DNA from 3 places in the Streptomyces sp. NPDC021019 genome. Region 2 is predicted to be linked to each of the others. Evidence: riboswitches for the same ligand, from Rfam matches in the RefSeq annotation. Region 2 holds a riboswitch; each other region holds the start of a gene.
The links. A riboswitch is a leader RNA that binds a small molecule or an ion and turns the genes downstream of it on or off. The one in region 2 is predicted to bind cobalamin.

Region 1: it holds a riboswitch for cobalamin, as region 2 does, so the genes downstream of both, metE (5-methyltetrahydropteroyltriglutamate--homocysteine S-methyltransferase) here and ACH4RG_RS08325 (ribonucleoside-diphosphate reductase subunit alpha) in region 2, are expected to answer to the same signal.
Region 3: it holds a riboswitch for cobalamin, as region 2 does, so the genes downstream of both, ACH4RG_RS11175 (cobalamin biosynthesis protein) here and ACH4RG_RS08325 (ribonucleoside-diphosphate reductase subunit alpha) in region 2, are expected to answer to the same signal.

The regions. Positions count from the first base shown of each region.
Region 1 is NZ_JBIRQR010000006.1:4,388-10,398, reverse strand. Features, by position in the region: gene ACH4RG_RS27260 (protein kinase) at 1-285, shown strand, start outside; gene ACH4RG_RS27255 (protein kinase) at 355-2,664, shown strand; gene cobF (precorrin-6A synthase (deacetylating)) at 2,807-3,595, shown strand; gene ACH4RG_RS27245 (hypothetical protein) at 3,684-3,881, opposite strand; cobalamin riboswitch at 4,259-4,405, shown strand; gene metE (5-methyltetrahydropteroyltriglutamate--homocysteine S-methyltransferase) at 4,590-6,011, shown strand, end outside.
Region 2 is NZ_JBIRQR010000001.1:1,784,603-1,790,613, forward strand. Features, by position in the region: gene ACH4RG_RS08320 (ribonucleotide-diphosphate reductase subunit beta) at 1-618, opposite strand, end outside; gene ACH4RG_RS08325 (ribonucleoside-diphosphate reductase subunit alpha) at 618-3,032, opposite strand; cobalamin riboswitch at 3,168-3,304, opposite strand; gene ACH4RG_RS08330 (GNAT family N-acetyltransferase) at 3,357-3,869, opposite strand; gene ACH4RG_RS08335 (hypothetical protein) at 3,957-4,643, opposite strand; gene ACH4RG_RS08340 (YbdD/YjiX family protein) at 4,775-4,978, opposite strand; gene ACH4RG_RS08345 (carbon starvation CstA family protein) at 4,975-6,011, opposite strand, start outside.
Region 3 is NZ_JBIRQR010000002.1:52,104-58,114, reverse strand. Features, by position in the region: gene ACH4RG_RS11185 (putative cobaltochelatase) at 1-536, opposite strand, end outside; gene ACH4RG_RS11180 (cobyric acid synthase) at 533-2,209, opposite strand; gene ACH4RG_RS11175 (cobalamin biosynthesis protein) at 2,250-3,236, opposite strand; cobalamin riboswitch at 3,374-3,506, opposite strand; gene ACH4RG_RS11170 (hypothetical protein) at 3,657-3,887, opposite strand; gene ACH4RG_RS11165 (anion permease) at 3,900-5,162, opposite strand; gene ACH4RG_RS11160 (class II aldolase/adducin family protein) at 5,440-6,011, shown strand, end outside.

The DNA of each region.
Region 1 (6,011 bases), on a different contig from region 2:
GCCCCGCCCCGGAAGGAAGGGGAAGGGGGCGGAGAGTTTCCCTCCATGGATCCGGTGATCGTCGGAGACACGGCGGTGTTCGCCGACAACCGCCACCTCTACACGCTGCCGTTGGACGCCGGCGAGCGAGCCCGGCACGAGATCGAGGGCGCGCCGGGCGATCGAGGCCCGACCGGCCTCGCCTCCGAGCACCTGGTCTGGGCGCCGCAGGTGATGTCTCTGGGCGGAGCTCTCTTCCTGATCTACCACGACGGAACCGTGCGGTCCATGAAGCTTCCCGACTGAGGCACCCGCCCCCGACTGCTCAGTCGGCCGAACTCCCTTATAAAGCGCCAGACTTGGAGTCCTCACGCCGTGTTGCGCCCGCTCGACGCCGATGCCCCTTACGACGTGGGTCCGTACCGGCTGCTCGCCGGTCTCGGCTCCGGCGGCATGGGTACGGTCCACCTCGCCCTGCCGCCGGACGGTGGCCCCGACGACCTCGTCGCACTGAAGACCGTCCGCCGCGACCTGGATCTCGAGGGCGACTTCCGGATCCGTTTCCGACGCGAGGCGGAGGCGGCGCGTGCCGTACGCGGTCCGTACGTCTCCGCGCTCGTCGCTGCCGAACCGGAAGCCGCGCGACCCTGGCTGGCCACCCAGTACGTCGCCGGTCCCTCGCTCGCCGACGCGGTGGCCCGGCACGGCCCGCTGCCCGTCGACGTGGTGCGCCGGCTCGGTGCGGACCTCGCGCGGGGTCTGGCCGCCGTGCACGGTGCGCGACTGGTGCACCGGGACCTGAAACCGGCCAACGTCGTCCTCGGCGCCTCGGGCCCACGGCTCATCGACTTCGGCATCGCCCAGGCCTACGACGCGACGGCGCTGACCGCGACCGGCATCATGGTCGGCTCGCCGGGCTTCATGTCCCCCGAGCACATCGAGGGCGGCCGGTCGGTGACCTCCGCTTCCGACGTGTTCTGTCTCGGTGCCGTCCTCTGCTTCGCTGCCACGGGGCACGGGCCGTTCGAGGACAGTGAACTCGCCGCGATCGTGCACCGCATCGTGCAGGGTGATGCGGAACTCGCCCATGTGCCGACGGAGTTGCGGGAAGTCGTGGCCGACTGTCTGCGACAGGAACCCGGCCGCCGCCCGACGACGGACGACCTGATCCGCACCCTGGACCCGGAGGCCGCGTCGGCCCGCCCGGGAGCCGTGCGGGCGCCCGTGCGGGCGCCCTTCCCCTGGCCGGACGGTGTGCGCGGCGCGATCCGCTCGTACGAGGCCGCCGTGGGCCGAGCGCTCCTCGCACCCCCGGCACCGCAGAAGGCACCCGCCGGCGCGCCACCGGGCCCGGGTGCCCCGACGCCCCCGGTGCCACCGCAGGCCTCGGCGCCCCCGGAACGGGCGGGACGCCGGCTGCGCCGGTCCCTCGGCGTCGGCGCCGTTCTCCTCGTCGCCACGCTCACGGTCGTCCTGCTGAACCTGCCGGGCGAGGAGAACGGACCCGGCGAGGGTACGGCGTCCTCGGGGAACCCGGGCGGGTCCCCGAAGAGCACGCAGAGCCCCGGCTCCGCCACCGAACGCACCGCCCCCGTGGCCGCCGACGCGACGGGTGACTTCGGGCCGGACGCGCTGGACCGCACGCTGCAGCCCGAAGGCTGGCAGCCGTGGATCACGTCCGTCGACGGAAGGGGCGGCGCGTCGGACTGTTCGCTCAGCGGCGCCGTGCTCGTCTGCGTCCGGTGGGACCAGGACAGGAGGCGGGGGTACCTGGAGGCGAGGAACGCGGCCGACGGCACACCCGCGTGGCGCTATCCCGCCGACAGCGGAGGGGGCGTCACCTCACTGCCCTACGCCGAACTGGACACCCGGCACGTCTACACCCCCTCGCCCGACGGCCCCGGTGTCGACGTGCTCGATCTCGGCGATGGAAAGCGGGTGGCGAGACTGCCGGGCCGTGAGGGGTACCTGCCGGCCGCTGCCCGGGTGCACAAAGGACAGCTCTTCGTCTCCTACGTCGCGGAGGGCGGGCCGGCCGAGGCCGGGGACGTGTTCCTCCGCGCGTATTCCGTCGAGGACCGCGCGAAGCAGTGGGAACGCGCGATGACCTCCGCGCAGGCCCAGTCGTTGGACATCGCGGGCGACCGTCTCTGGGTGACCGGCGGGGACACACGCACCCTGGACCCGAAGACCGGCAGGGATCTGGACAGGATCTCCGACCACTGTCCCGGTCCGAGGCGCGGCGCCCCGTATGTCGCTTGTCTGGAAGCGGTGCGGGAGACCCGCACGCTCAGGAAGGTCAGCGACACGCGTGTCGACATGCTGCACGGCGCGCGGCACGAGGAGGTGGTTCTCGTGCGAGGCAGTGGCACGGCGAAGGGCTCCGCCTATCTCAGTGCCCTCGACCCGCGGACCTGGCGCGAACAGTGGTCGCTGACCTGGAACGGTGAGGACTCCGTCATCGTGGCCGGTGACCGGGTCCTGGTGCTCGGGGACGGCGGGGTGCGGGTCTTCGACCTGGAGCACGGGACGGCCGTGGCGAGCCGGTCCACGCTCCGCGGCTGGCCTCGGGAGGGTGAGGCCGCCGACGCTCCCTCGATGCGGCCGTCCAGTGCCCTGGTGTCCGGCGGTTCCCTCTACCTGACCTTCGAGGACGGCACCCTGCTGTCCGCCCCCGTCCCCTGATCCGGTGACGGGGGTCCTGCGGGGCGCCGTCGGCGGCCGGGGCCCGCGGCCGTTCTCCACCGCGCCACCCCTCTGCCCGCGAACGCACGGCCGGACGTCCTGGCAGGTCCACTGCGTCCCGCTCCTGGCATGATCGGATGACATGAGCGACGCACCCCGTCACATCCTCGTCATCGGCATGGGCGCCGGCGACCCCGACCACCTGACGCTCGCCGCGGTGAAGGCCATGCGCCGGGCCGACGTCTTCTTCGTGCTGGGAAAGGGCAAGGAGAAGGACGCGCTGACCCGGCTGCGGCGGGACATCCTCGACGAACACCTGACCGGCCCCTACCGGGTCGTGGATGCCGAGGACCCGTGGCGGGACCGCACCCAGCAGGACGCCGGGCGCTACACCTCGGCGGTCCACGACTGGCGCCACCGCCGCGCCGACATCGGTGAACGCCTGATCGTCCAAGAGCTCGCACCGGGGCAGTGCGGAGCCTTCCTCGTGTGGGGCGACCCGTCCCTGTACGACAGCACCCTCGCGGTCCTCGACGACATTCGAGGCCGCGGAACCGTGGAATTCAGCCATGAGGTGATCCCCGGCATCAGCAGTGTCTCCGCCCTCGCCGCCCGGCACCGCGTCACCCTGAACCGGGTCGGCCGCCCCGTCCACATCACCCCCGGACGGCGTCTCGCCCAGGGATTCCCCGAGGACTGCGACCTCGTCGTGATGCTCGACGGCCACGAGAGCTTCACGGAGCTGACGGGCAGGGGATGGTGGATCCACTGGGGCGCCTACGTCGGGACCCCGGAGGAGATCCTGGTCTCCGGCCCGCTCGACGAGGTGGCCGACCGGATCAGCGGGCTGCGCGCGGAGGCCCGCGAACGGCACGGCTGGATCATGGACACCTACCTGCTGAGCCGACCGCCCGGCGCGGGCGGCGACTGACGGCCGATGACTGACGGGTCCACGTCGAGGCGCGGGCGGGGAGGACCTCCGCACCTCGTCGTCGGACCGACAGGGATGTCAGGGTTGTTCAGCGCCCGGTCTCGTGCGCCCTGATCATGCCGAGCCCGTGCCCCAGGCTCGGGCATTCGGCGGTGAGGTCGTCGCCCCGCACGAGGTAGTTGTGCACCCGGCCGTCCGCCGGTCGTTCGATCGCGCGATACAGCGTGCCGTTCACGGTGATCGTCCAGTCGTCGCCGTCCTGGGCCCACCCGACTGTCTTCTTCATCTGGCGTATTCCGTTTCCTCGGTCGGCCTCGCCGCGGGTCGGCGGCCGTGTAGTGGGAAGAAGAACGGCTTGTGACGCTCGGTGGTTCCGCAGTCCCTACGCCATTCGGTTACATCTGTGTCACTGTCACGTCCAGTGGACGCGCTCGACCTGACCAGTGGTCAGCACGCGGCTGACGAACGGCCGAACGGGCGGAGAACAGGCGTGGCCCGGCATGGTGTGTCCCGCCGCGACGGGGTCCGAGCCGGAGTCGGGGGAGTTCACCGACCCGTGTCCCACGTCACCATCCGAAGTGTGAACAACGGTGTGCGCGGGCCGGGCGCCCGCTTAGGCTGATCGGCGCAGCTGGTTCGCCCCGTCCGCCAGGCGGGGTGTCGTAAGAGGGAACCCGGTGGGAATCCGGGACTGCCCCGCAGCGGTGAGTGGGAACGACCGCCGTCATACGCACTGGGCCCGGCCGGGTCTGGGAAGCGACGGCCATTAGGTGTCCGCCCCGGCAGACGTGCCCGCGAGTCCGAAGACCTGCCCGTTGCCCGCACGCGACCGTTCGCGTGCGGAGATCCCGGTGACCTCGTGGGCGGGTCGGCGTGACCATCGGGCGGACGGACACGGTTCCTCGTGTCCCGGTCTCCGCCCGAGGCGTCATCCCTTCGCGTCCGCGTCCCGTCCGGGGTCTGTCCCGCAGACACGCTCGCGAAGGAGAGTCACGTGACAGCGAAGCCCGCAGCCGCGGCAGCGCAGGCCACCGTGTACGGCTACCCCCGCCAGGGCCGGAACCGTGAACTGAAGAAGGCCGTCGAGGGTTACTGGCAGGGCCGCGTCGACGCCGACGCACTCCGGGAGACCGCCGCCGGGCTGCGCCGGGGAACCTGGCAGCGGCTCGCCGAGGCCGGAGTCCACGAGGTGCCGACCGGTGATTTCTCGTACTACGACCATGTCCTGGACACCAGCGTCATGGTCGGCGCCGTCCCCGAGCGGCACCGCGAGGCCGTCGACGCCGACGCCCTCGACGGCTACTTCGCCATGGCCCGGGGCACGCAGGACGTCGCACCGCTGGAAATGACGAAGTGGTTCGACACCAACTACCACTATCTCGTCCCTGAGTTGGGGCCGGACACGCTGTTCTCCGCCGACTCCGCCAAGCAGGTCGCGGAGTTCCAGGAGGCGCTGGCCCTCGGTCTGACGCCCCGGCCGGTGCTGGTCGGACCCATCACCTACCTCCTGCTCGCCAAGGCGGCCCCCGGGGTGGCGGAGGGCTTCGAGCCGCTGACCCTCCTGGACCGGCTGCTTCCCGTGTACGCCGAGGTCCTCGCCGACCTGCGCGCGGCGGGCGCCACGTGGGTGCAGCTGGACGAACCCGCACTCGTCCAGGACCGCACCCCGGCCGAGCTGAACGCCGCCGCCCGCGCCTACCGCGAGCTCGGCGGACAGGCCGACCGGCCCCGACTGCTGGTCGCCTCCTACTTCGGGCGGCTCGGCGAAGCGCTGGCGGTCCTGGCCAAGGCCCCCGTCGACGGGCTGGCCCTGGACTTCACCGAGTCCGGCGCGGGGAACCTCGACGACCTCGCGGCGGCCGGCGGACTGCCCGGCAAGCGCCTGGTCGCCGGTGTCGTGAACGGCCGCAACATCTGGATCAACGACTACGAGAAGTCGCTCGCCACCCTCGGCACCCTCCTCGGCCTCGCCGACCGGGTCGACGTCTCCGCCTCCTGCTCCCTGCTGCACGTCCCGCTGGACGCCGACGCCGAGCACGGAATCGCCCCACAGATCGCGCGCTGGCTCGCCTTCGCCCAGCAGAAGACCGAGGAGATCGTCGTCCTGGCCCGCGGCCTGGGCGGCGGCACGGACACCATCACGGCCGAACTCGCCGCCAACCGTGCCGACCTGGCCTCCCGTACCGATGCCGAGCTCACCCGCGACCCCGCCGTCCGCGCCCGTGCGGCGGCCGTCACCGACGCGGACGGCCGCCGCTCCCAGCCGTACCCGGAACGCGCCGCCGCCCAACGGGCCCACCTCGGGCTGCCGCTGCTGCCGACGACCACCATCGGCTCGTTCCCGCAGACCACCGACGTGCGCACCGCGCGCGCCGACCTGCGGGCGGGGCGGATCGACGAGGCCGGGTACGAGGAG
Region 2 (6,011 bases):
GCCCGTGGCGAGACCGTGCAGCAGACCGCGCGAGCGGAACCAGTACACGTACGCGAACGCGCCGTAGAAGAACAGCCCCTCGATGCAGGCCGCGAAGCAGATCAGGTTCAGCAGGAAACGGCGGCGGTCGGCCTTCGTCTCCAGCCGGTCGATCTTCTCGACCGAGTCCATCCACTTGAAGCAGAACTGGGCCTTCTCGCGGATCGAGGGGATCTCCTCGACCGCGTCGAACGCCGCCGCCCGGTCGTCCGGGTCGGGCAGATAGGTGTCCAGAAGCGTCAGATAGAACTGGACGTGCACGGCCTCCTCGAAGAGCTGCCGCGACAGGTACAGCCGCGCCTCGGGGGAGTTGATGTGCTTGTACAGCGTCAGCACGAGGTTGTTGGAGACGATCGAGTCACCGGTCGCGAAGAACGCCACCAGTCGGCCGATCATGTGCTGCTCGCCCGGCGACAGCTTGGCGAGGTCGGAGACGTCGGAGTGGAGGTCGACCTCCTCCACGGTCCAGGTGTTCTTGATCGCGTCCCGGTAGCGCTCGTAGAAGTCCGGGTAGCGCATGGGGCGCAGGGTCAGCTCGAAGCCCGGGTCGAGCAGGTTCTTGTGGTCGTCGGTGCTCATTACTGGCAGGCCTCGCAGGACTCGGGGTTTTCGAGGGAGCAGGCGATGGCGTCCGCGTCGGGAGCCGACGCCTGCTGTACGGGAATGGGGGCGGCGGCCGCCGCCTGGCCGGACGCGGCACGGGCGATCCGGGTCGCCGGGCGCGAACGCAGGTAGTACGTCGTCTTCAGCCCCTGCTTCCAGGCGTACGCGTACATCGAGGAGAGCTTGCCGATCGTCGGCGTCTCCAGGAACAGGTTGAGCGACTGGCTCTGGTCGAGGAACGGCGTACGGGCCGCCGCCATGTCGATCAGGCCGCGCTGCGGGATCTCCCACGCCGTGCGGTACAGCGCCCGCACGTCGTCGGGGATCCAGGCGAAGCCCTGCACGGAGCCGCTCGCCTCGCGCAGCGCCTCACGGGTGCGGGCGTCCCACACGCCGAGCTTCTTCAACTCGTCCACCAGGTAGGCGTTGACCTGGAGGAACTCACCGCTGAGCGTCTCGCGCTTGAACAGGTTGGAGACCTGCGGCTCGATGCACTCGTACACCCCGGCGATCGAGGCGATCGTGGCGGTCGGGGCGATGGCCAGCAGCAGCGAGTTGCGCATGCCGGTCTTCGCGATCCGGGCGCGCAGGGCGTTCCAGCGCTCCGGCCAGTTCAGCTCGGTGTCGTAGTGGTCGGGGTGCAGCACCCCGCGCGCCGCCCGGGTCTCGGACCAGGCGGGCAGCGGACCCGACCGCTCCGCGAGGTCGCAGGACGCCTCGTAGGCGGCCAGCATGATCCGCTCGGAGATCTTCGTGGAGAGCGCGCGGGCCTGCGGCGAGTCGAACGGCAGGCGCAGCTGGAAGAAGACGTCCTGGAGCCCCATCGCCCCCAGGCCGACCGGCCGCCAGCGGGAGTTGGAGCGCCCGGCCTGCTCGGTCGGGTAGAAGTTGATGTCGACGACCCGGTCCAGGAAGGTCACGGCGGTCCGCACGGTGGCGTCCAGCCGGTCCCAGTCGATCGAGCCGTCCGCCACGAACGCGCCGAGGTTGACCGACCCCAGGTTGCAGACGGCCGTCTCACCGTCGTCGGTGACTTCGAGGATCTCGGTGCACAGGTTCGAGGAGTGGACGACGCGGCCCGGCTCGGCGGTCTGGTTCGCGGTCCGGTTCGAGGCGTCCTTGAACGTCATCCAGCCCTGGCCGGTCTGCGCGAGGGTCCGCATCATCCGGCCGTACAGCTCACGCGCCGGAATCGTCCTGCGCGCCAGCCCCTTGGCCTCGGCCGCCCGGTAGGCCGCGTCGAACGCGTCGCCCCACAGGTCGACCAGCTCGGGCACATCGGCGGGGGAGAACAGCGACCACTCGGTGTCCGCGTCGACCCGGCGCATGAACTCGTCCGGGATCCAGTGCGCCAGGTTCAGGTTGTGCGTACGCCGCTGGTCCTCGCCCGTGTTGTCGCGGAGCTCCAGGAACTCCTCGATGTCCGCGTGCCAGGTCTCCAGGTAGACCGCCGCCGCGCCCTTGCGTCGGCCGCCCTGGTTCACCGCCGCGACGGAGGCGTCCAGCGTCTTCAGGAACGGCACGATGCCGTTGGAGTGCCCGTTGGTGCCCCGGATCAGCGAACCCCGGGCGCGGATGCGGGAGTACGACAGACCGATGCCGCCCGCGTGCTTGGAGAGCCGCGCCACCTGGTGGTAGCGGTCGTAGATCGAGTCCAGCTCGTCCTTCGGCGAGTCCAGCAGATAGCAGGAGGACATCTGCGGGTGCCGGGTGCCGGAGTTGAAGAGCGTGGGGGAGGAGGGGAGGTAGTCCAGCCGGCTCATCAGCCCGTACAGCGCGGCGACCTCGTCCAGCGCCCGCACCGACTCGTCCTCGGCGAGGCCCGCGGCCACGCGCAGCATGAAGTGCTGCGGGGTCTCGATGACCTGCCGGGTGATCGGGTGGCGCAGCAGGTAGCGGCTGTGCAGCGTCCGCAGACCGAAGTAGCCGAAGCGGTCGTCGGCGCCGTCCGCCAGGGCCTGGTCGACGAGCTGGTCGAGGGCGGCCGAGTGGAGCGCGACGAACGCGGCGGTGCGGTCGGCGATCAGGCCCTCGCGGTGGCCCACGGCGACCGAGGCGGAGAAGGACGTCGCGCCCTGGCCCGCGGCCTCGTCCGCGATCGTGCGGGTCAGCAGCCGGGCGGCCAGCCGGGAGTACGCCGGGTCCTCGGAGATGAGCCCCGCGGCCGCCTCGGTGGCCAGCGAGCGCAGCTCGGCCTCGTCGGAGCGGGCGTTGCGTCCGCGCAGCGCGGCGGCGGCGACCCGTCCGGGGTCGGTGTCGGGAAGATCGACGGTGAGGTCGGTCAGGGTCCGCAGCAGGGCGGTCCCGGGTCCGTCGTTCGTGCCTGCTCCGGACGTGGTGGAGGCAGCGGATTCGGTGGCTGAAACCGGATCGGCGGGCGCGATGGTCACTGGGCTTTCCCTCGCTCGGCAGGGGCCGGCGGCAGGCGGGGAAGCCGGGCAGCGCGAAACCCGGGGCAGGGCGGCACAGCTGACGGCGTCCACCGGCCTATCCGCGAGACCCGGACGTATGGCGTCCGGTTCGGTCGAGCCGGACGCGCTGTCGACAGGTCTTCGGACTTGCGGGTGTGCACATGCACACCGATCACACCGTTGCGGGACAGTTCCGGATTCGCACCGGATTCCCCTGCGGCGACAGCGAGGTCGAGCATACATGTGGGGGCCGCCGGATGAAGCGGCCCCCACATGTTGTGTCGCGACGATTCAACGCGCCCCTCAGGAGGGTGCCTCCAGCTCCAGCCGGAAGGTCATGAGACGTAGCCCCGGCACCGGTTCCCAGTCCCGTCCGGGGGTCCGTGCGAAGCCGAGCCGACGGTAGATCCTATGGGCTCCGAGCATGGCCGACTGTGTCGACAGCACCAGCGCCCGCACACCGTCGGCGGACCGGGCGCGCTCGACGCACGCCCGCACGAGAGCCTCCCCCACGCCCCGCCCGCGCCCCTCGCGGGCCACGGCCAGCATCCGGAACTCGGCCTCGTCCGGACCGGCGATGTCGCGCCACGGGGTGCCGGGTGCCGCATACGTCACGCCGCCGAGCACCGCCCCGTCCGCGTCGAGCGCGACGAGGACCTCGGCCTCGGCCGCGCGTTGCTCCACCGCCCGCAACTTCAGCAGATACGGGTCCTGCGGGCCGCCGTCCAGCAGCCCGTCGCCGAGATACGCCTCGGCGGTGATCCCGCCGAGGACGGCGTACTCGGCGGGCTCCGCCGCCCTGATCGTCAGGTCCATCACCCACTCGCTCCCACGTCAGCTCCTCCGTCGGCCACTCGCCTCTACGTCGGCCACTCACTCCCGCGTCAGTCGCTCGCTCCCCTGTCAGCCGCTCGCTCCCACGTCGTTGTTGGGCGCGCCGTCGCCCACCGGCGGCAGGTCGCCGCGTTCGACCGGCTGCCGCCGCGCGGTCTCGTCGGCAGGCGGCAGCACCCGGTCCAGCTCGTGGTCGTCGGCGCGGTGGGCGGCCCGCGCCGCCGACCGCAGCGTCGCCCGGTCCACCTCCTCGGGCGCCCCGCTCAGGGTGACCACGAGTCCGCCCTGCTCCCGCGCGTAGGCGTGGCCCGACTCCGTGGCCCGGTACCACTGTTCGCCGTCCCGCTCGCACGTCTTCAGGGGCTCCTGACCGCCGGCGGGCGCGGGGTCCTTCGTGCAGTCGGCCCCGGCGTGTGCCCGGCGCTCCACCCGCAGCTGGATCTGCCCGCCGTCGGGCGTGGTGTAGACGCTGCCGAACCCGTCGTCGCCGATCACCCCGACCGACTGGCGGGCCAGGGTGTACCCCGGGACTTCGGTCACCCACACGTGCTCCGTGACGGTCTGCGCGGCCAGCGCCCGCGCCTCCAGCTCCGCCCGGTCGGGCGCGGGGTCGGCCGATCCGCTCCGCGCCGCCTCCGCGTCGGGCGCCACCTCGGTGCCGCAGCCCGTCGCCGCCGCCAGGCTCAGCGCCAGCGCCAAGGTCGCGAGTACGGGGCGGTGCCGGGGCGGCCGGGGCGGCCGGGGATGCGGTGTCATGGGCACATCCTTTCGTACGGTGAGGGCTCCGCGCACCGGGAATTCGGCGGCGCCCGGGCCGGTGCGAGGGCGCGAAAAGGGGCCGCCGCGCCCGGGAAGGGGTGCGGCGGCCCGAGCTTCGGCCGGTGCGCTCAGCAGCAGCGGAAGCCCTCGCGGGGATCCGCCTCGCGGGCGTCCATGCGGCTGCGTTCGAAGGCGCGACGGCTCATCACCGGCGTGTCCGGATCATGGGTCCTCGCGTGCGCGACATAGCGGTCGTACGTCGACTCGCCGGTCAGCTCACGGACGTACCAGCGGATCCGTCCGGCCACCCGTCGTACATCCGCGACCGTCATGTCCGGCTCCCCGTCTCCGCCGCCTCCTTGCGGATGCCGCCCTCGGGGCCGACCCCGGCGGCGGCCAGTTCGGCCTTCTCCTCCTTGGTCGCGAAGAGCGAGGCCGGGGCGACGAGCTTGGACTCGACGTAGGGCGTCTCGTGGAGCCTGACGCTCTCCGGGTCGCGGATGGCCTTGTAGCACACCCGCCCGGCGTCCACGAGCACCACGATGATGAGGAGCGCGAAGAGCGCGCTCAGCACCCCGTCGACGGTGGAGTTGGTGACGACGGTCCGCATGTCGTCCATGCTCTTCGCGGGGGCCAGCACCTCGCCCGCGTCGATGCCCGCCTGGTACTTGTCGCGCTGGGCGAAGAAGCCGATCTTGACGTCGTCGGAGAAGATCTTCTGCCAGCTCGCGGTGAGGGTGACCGCCACGTCCCAGGCGAGCGGGACCGCGGTGACCCACGCCCACTTCAGGCGACCGGACTTGACGAGCAGGGTGGTGCAGACGGCCAGCGCGACGGCCGCCAGCAGCTGGTTGGCGATGCCGAAGAGCGGGAACAGCTGGTTGATGCCGCCCAGCGGGTCGTGCACGCCGACCCAGAGGAAGTAGCCCCAGCCGCCGACCACGACGGCGCTGGCGAACCAGACGCCCGGCTTCCAGCTGACCTCGCGGAACGGCTTGTAGACGTTGCCCAGCATGTCCTGGAGCATGAAGCGCCCGACCCGGGTGCCCGCGTCCACGGTGGTGAGGATGAAGAGCGCCTCGAACATGATGGCGAAGTGGTACCAGAACGCCTTCATCGCGGTCCCGCCGACCACCGCGGAGAAGATCTCCGCCATGCCGAGCGCGAAGGTGGGCGCGCCACCGGTCCGGGAGAGCAGGCTCGCCTCCTCGACGTCCTTGGCGGCCTGGGCCAGGGCGTCCGGGGTGATGGTGAAGCCGAAGCCGGCCACGGCCTGGGAGGCGGACTGGACACTGTCGCCGATCACGCCGGCGGGTGCGTTGATGGCGAAGTAGAGGCCGGGGTCGATGATGCAGGCGGCGATCA
Region 3 (6,011 bases), on a different contig from region 2:
GTCCCCACCAGCAGGAACCGTGCCGCGTGCCGTACGGAGACGCCCTCGCGCTCGACGTACGAGGCGCCCATGGCCGCCGCGTCCAGCAGCAGGTCCACCAGGTGGTCGTGGAGCAGGTTGACCTCGTCGACGTACAGGATCCCGCGGTGCGCGTCGGCCAGCAGCCCCGGCTCGAACGCCTTCACGCCCTCCGACAGCGCCCGCTCGATGTCCAGCGCCCCCACGAGCCGGTCCTCGGACGCGCCCACGGGCAGCTCCACGGTCCGCGCGGCCCGCGACACACCGGCGGCCTCCGCGTGCGGCGCGTCGGGACACGCCGGATCGGGGGAGAGGGGATCGCAGGAGAACCTGCACCCCGGCACGACGGAGACCTCCGGCACGAGGGCGGCGAGCGCGCGCACGGCGGTGGACTTGGCGGTCCCCTTCTCGCCCCGTACGAGCACCCCGCCGACAGCCGGACTGACCGCGTTCAGCAACAGCCCGAGCCGCAGGTCGTCCTGCCCGACGATCGCGGTGAAGGGATACGGCGTACTCACTTGGCCTCCTGGTCGACATGAACAACAGCTGCTTCCCCGAGCCCTTGGGGCCTTGCTCCAGCGGACCCGGCAAAACCAAGCCCCTCCGGCGATCGAGGAGCGGGGTCCGGGGCAGCGCCCCGGCTCGCCGCACCACCCGCACCCGTACCCGCGTCGGCCCCCGGCAGGACCGGCGCCCCCGGGGGCACGAACGGCAACCCCACCGGCGCACCCCCCTCGATCAACCGCCACAACGCGTCCGTGTCCGCGTGTTCCTCCACCAGATCCCCGAGCCGATCCAGCTGCTCCTCCCGCAGCACCCCGAAACTCGTGTCCGGCGCCGGCACGAACCGCCGCCCGGCGGCCCGGGCCACCTCCACCAGGAACCGCCGCCGGAACGCGTCGCTCTCCAGCGACCCGTGCCAGTGCGTCCCCCACACCGCCCCCACCCGGCACCCGTCGAGGAACGGCTCCCCGCCCCGCACGTCGGCCACCCCGTGGTGGATCTCGTACCCCTCCACCGGCTCGCCCAGCGCCGAACCGACCGGCCGCGCCAGCGTCTTGGCCCGGTCGAAGCGGATGCGCACCGGCAGCAGCCCGAGCCCGTCCACGACGCCGGCCCGCGACTCCACCTCGTCCTCGATCCGCTCGCCGAGCACCTGGAACCCGCCGCAGATGCCCAGCACCGGCAGGCCCTCCGCGGCCCTCCGCACCAGCGCATTCGCGAGGCCACGCTCGCGCAGCCAGGCCAGCGCCTTCACCGTGCCGCGCGTCCCGGGCACGATCACCAGGTCCGCGTCGGCCAGCTCCTCCGCCCGGTCCACGAACCGCACGACGACGCCCGGCTCGGCGGCCAGCGCGTCCACGTCCGTGAAGTTCGACATCAGCGGCACCGCGCAGACCGCCACCCGCAGCACGTCCTCGCCGTGCGGGGGAGCCACGACCGACTCCCGTACCGCACCCCGCAGGGACACCCGCAGGCCGTCCTCCTCGTCGATACCGAGCCCGTGGGCGAACGGCAGCACCCCGTACGTCCGCCTCCCGGTCAGCCCGTGGAGCATGTCCAGGCCCGGCTCCAGCAGCGAGACGTCGCCCCGGAACTTGTTCACCAGGTAGCCCGCGACCAGCGCCTGGTCCTCGGGGCCCAGGAGGGCCGTCGTCCCGAAGAACGACGCGAAGACGCCGCCCCGGTCGATGTCCCCGACCACCAGCACGGGAAAGCGGGCCGCGCGGGCGATCCCCATGTTCACGATGTCGGTGCGCCGGAGATTGATCTCGGCGGGGCTCCCGGCCCCTTCGCAGATGACCGCGTCGTACGTGGCCCGCAGCTGCTCCAGGCAGTCCGTCACCGTCCCGAGCAGCGTCTCCTGACGGCCCCCGTGGTACCCCCGGGCGCTCATCTCTCCCACCGGCTTGCCCATCAGCACGACCTGGCTGGACCGGTCACTGCCGGGTTTCAGCAGCACCGGGTTCATCAGGGCCGTCGGCTCCACCCCGGCGGCCTGCGCCTGCATCGCCTGGGCCCGGCCGATCTCCGCGCCCTCCCGGGTCACGAAGGAGTTCAGGGACATGTTCTGGGCCTTGAAGGGCGCGACCTTCACGCCCCGGCGCACCAGCCACCGGCAGATGCCCGCCGTGACGACGCTCTTGCCCGCGTCCGATGTGGTCCCCGCGACCAGCAGACCGCCGCTCATACCCGCTCCCGTTCCCGTACCGCGTTCCGTGCCGGACCGTTCATGACCGCCCCCGCCCCCGCTGCCGTCCTGCCGACGACCGTCCCGCGACCACGCGTCCCGCGACCGTCCGCCCCGCCACGCACACTCCGAGGGCCAGCATGCTCACCCGGCGCGACAGCCGTACCGCGCGTTCGATGTCCGCGCCCCGCACGTCCCGCCCGGACTCCCCGTTCAGCACCGGCCGGTGCTCGACGCGCCCCGCGTACGCCAGGGTCCCGCCCAGCCGTACGCCGAGCGCCCCCGCGAACGCGGCCTCCACCGGCCCCGCGTTCGGGCTCGGGTGACGCCCCGCGTCCGCCTTCCAGGCGCGTACGGCCTCCCTGGGCCGCCCGCCGCCCGCCACGGCCAGCGCGGCCGTCAGCCGGGCACCGGGCCACCCCGCGAGGTCGTCCAGACGGGCCGAGGCCCATCCGTAACGGCGGTAGCGGGGCGACTTGTGGCCGACCATCGCGTCGAGCGTGTTCACCGCCCGGAAGCCGACGAGTCCCGGCACCCCGCCGATCGCCCCCCACACCAGCGCGCCGACGACGGCGTCCGAGGTGTTCTCGGCGACCGACTCGACGACCGCGCGGGCGATGCCCGGACCGTCCAGGGAGTGCGGATCACGCCCGCACAGGTGCGGCAGCCGCTCCCGGGCCACCTCCAGGTCCCCGGCGGCCAGGGCACCGCCGATGGCGCGGGCCTCCCGCCCCAGCGACGTCCCCCCGACGACGGACCAGGCGGTGACGGCGGTCAGCGCGACGGCGAGCGCGGGGCGTCCCCGGACGGCGCGCGCGGTCAGCGCGGCGGCCCCCACGGCGCCTCCGGCGCAGACGAGGGTGTGCAGCGCGCCCCGGCCCCGGTCGTCACGCCACAGCAGGGACTCCACCCGCGCGGCGGCGCGGCCGAATCCGGCGACGGGGTGGCCCCGGCGGGGGTCGCCGAGCAGGGCGTCGGCGATCAGCCCGGCCGTGGCGCCGTACGCGAAGACGCGGTCGGCACGCACGGATCAGCCGGTCGCGGGGAGAGGCGTTCCGGCGCGAGGGCCTGTCGTGGGGGGCACAGGACGGGGTGCACGGCGGCCGGGCATGGCGTATGTCCTCACTCAGGGTCCGCGCCCTGGTTCGACGTGACCGGCGACGAGAGTCTCCTGGCTTCCGGATCCGCGGTTCCCCCGGCCTTCCAGCCCGCGTGAGCGGGCCGTGACGTTCCGGTGTGGGGGAGCGCTCCCCGGTGACAGTGGCGGGACCGCGCCGGATTCGCACCGGCTTCCTCTGCTGTCGCCGTAAATGGCTCCGGCAGTCCACCACGCCCCGCGAACAACCGTCAACTCGCTGTTGACCTGCGGGGCTCCACTGTGCGCAGACACACATCGGGCCGGACACACGAGAGTGTGTCCGGCCCGAAGAGGGGGCGGGGTGCGGAGTCAGGCGACGATCAGGTAGATCCCGTACGCGACCGCCGCCACGCACGCCGCGAAGCAGGTGTACGCGCCGGTGCGCGCCAGCGCGACCGACCCTCCGGCGGCGCTGCTTCCGGCCGTGGCGGACTGCTTGGAGAGGGCGACGATGCCCAGGGTGAAGAGGCCGACCAGCGCGACGGTGACCACGAGGCTGACACCGAACACGGAGGCGAGAGCTGCCCAGTCGATTTTCATGCTGATCTGTCCTTACACCTTGGCCGGCGGCCGTGCCGGGTCGTCGGGCGACGGGGCCGGGGCCGGGATGGTGGTTGCGAGGTCGGCGGCCGGGCCGCCGACGGGCGGCGGCTGGACCGCGGCGATGGCGGTGGTGACGACGCCCTGGGGCTCGCCCTCCCCGTCCGTGTCGTTGACGTTGGTGTGGTCGACCGGCTGGCGGCGCGAGGCCAGCCAGATGGCGAAGGAGCCGCCCACGAGCACGACCGCGGTGACCGCGATGCCCCAGGGGCCCTGCTTGGTCAGGTACTCGGCGCCCGCGCCGATCAGACCGGCCGCCGGGAGCGTCAGCCCCCAGGCGACGAACATCCGGGTGGCGGTGGACCAGCGGACCACGCCCCCCTTGCGGCCGAGGCCCGCGCCCATGACGGCACCGGAGCAGGACTGGGTGGTGGAGAGCGAGAAGCCGAGGTGCGAGGAGGCCAGGATGACCGTCGCCGCGCTGGTCTGGGCGGCGAAGCCCTGCGGCGGCTGGAGGTCGGTCAGGCCCTTGCCCATCGTGCGGATGATGCGCCAGCCGCCGAGGTAGGTGCCGAGCGCGATGGCCACACCGGCGGAGACGATGACCCACATGGGCGGGTTGGAGCCGGGGGCCAGGACACCGCTGGTGACCAGCGCCAGGGTGATGATGCCCATCGTCTTCTGGGCGTCGTTGGTGCCGTGGGCGAGCGAGACGAGACCGGCGGAGGCGATCTGTCCGGCCCGGTAGCCCTTGGCGGTCGACTTGAGCTGACCCTCGTCGGTGACGTTCCGGTTGATCCGGTACGTCAGCCGCGTGGCCAGCATCGCGGCGATACCGGCGACCAGGGGGGCCGCGATCGCGGGCAGCAGCACCTTGGTGACGACGGTGCCGCCGTTGATCGAGGACCAGCCGGCCGACATGACGGCCGCGCCGATCAGTCCGCCGAACAGGGCGTGGGAAGAGCTGGAGGGCAGGCCGACCAGCCAGGTCAGGAGATTCCACAGGATGGCGCCGACGAGCGCCGCGAAGATGACCTCGGTTCTGATGCCGTCTTCGTTGACGATCCCGCCGGAGATCGTCTTGGCGACCTCCACCGACAGGAACGCGCCGATCAGGTTGAGAACGGCGGACATCGCCACCGCTGTCTTGGGCTTCAGGGCGCCGGTCGAGATGGTCGTAGCCATCGCGTTGGCGGTGTCGTGGAAACCGTTCGTGAAATCGAACACGAGAGCTGTCACGACCACAATCGCAAGCAGCAGCGTGATGTGTTCCATTTACCCAGGCAATCGTTCGACGTCAGTGGCACATGGACCGTAGGCAACCTGGATGAACGGAAGATGAACTGGGCAGGGCGCTGCGGTGACTCCAAACGGAGTGGGCTCCCTCCGCTTGTGTCCGGGAGGGGCTGCGCGGTGCCTGTGGGGTGGGGTGTGGACCGCCCTTTGCCACTAGTTGGCGAACATTTTGAACGGCTGTTCGGCACCCGGAAGAGACCTCCGTCACCTCCCCCGTGACGTTCCGGTTGCGCGTCCGGCCCCCTACGCTCGCCCCATGAGCGAGCAGCACCCGGAATCCGTCGGCCGGACCTGGCTGGACGTCGTCGCGACCGCCCGCCGCAGCGCGGCGGACGGTCTGGTCGTCGGCACCTCGGGCAACGTGTCGGCACGCGTCGGCGACCTGGTCCTGGTCACGCCCAGCGGGGTGCCCTACGACCGGCTCGGGCCCCACGACGCGGTCGGAGTCGATCTGGAGGGCCGCCAGGTCCTCGGAGACCTCGGGCCGACCAGCGAACTCCCCCTGCACCTGGCCGTGTACCGCTCCACCGACGCCGCCGCCGTGGTGCACACCCACGCCGTGCACGCCACCGCCGTCTCCACCCTCGTCACCGAGGTGCCGCTCGTCCACTACGCCGCCGCCATCCTCGGCGGCCCCGTCCGCACCGCCGCCTACGCCCGCTACGGCACCCCGGAACTGGCCGAGGCCATGCTCGGGGCCCTGGAGGACCGCACCGGCTGTCTGCTGGCCAACCACGGCACCGTCACCTACGGCGACACGCTCGACCAGGCCTACGAGCGCACCGCCCAACTGGAGTGGCTCTGCCGCCTCTGGCTCACCGCGAGCTC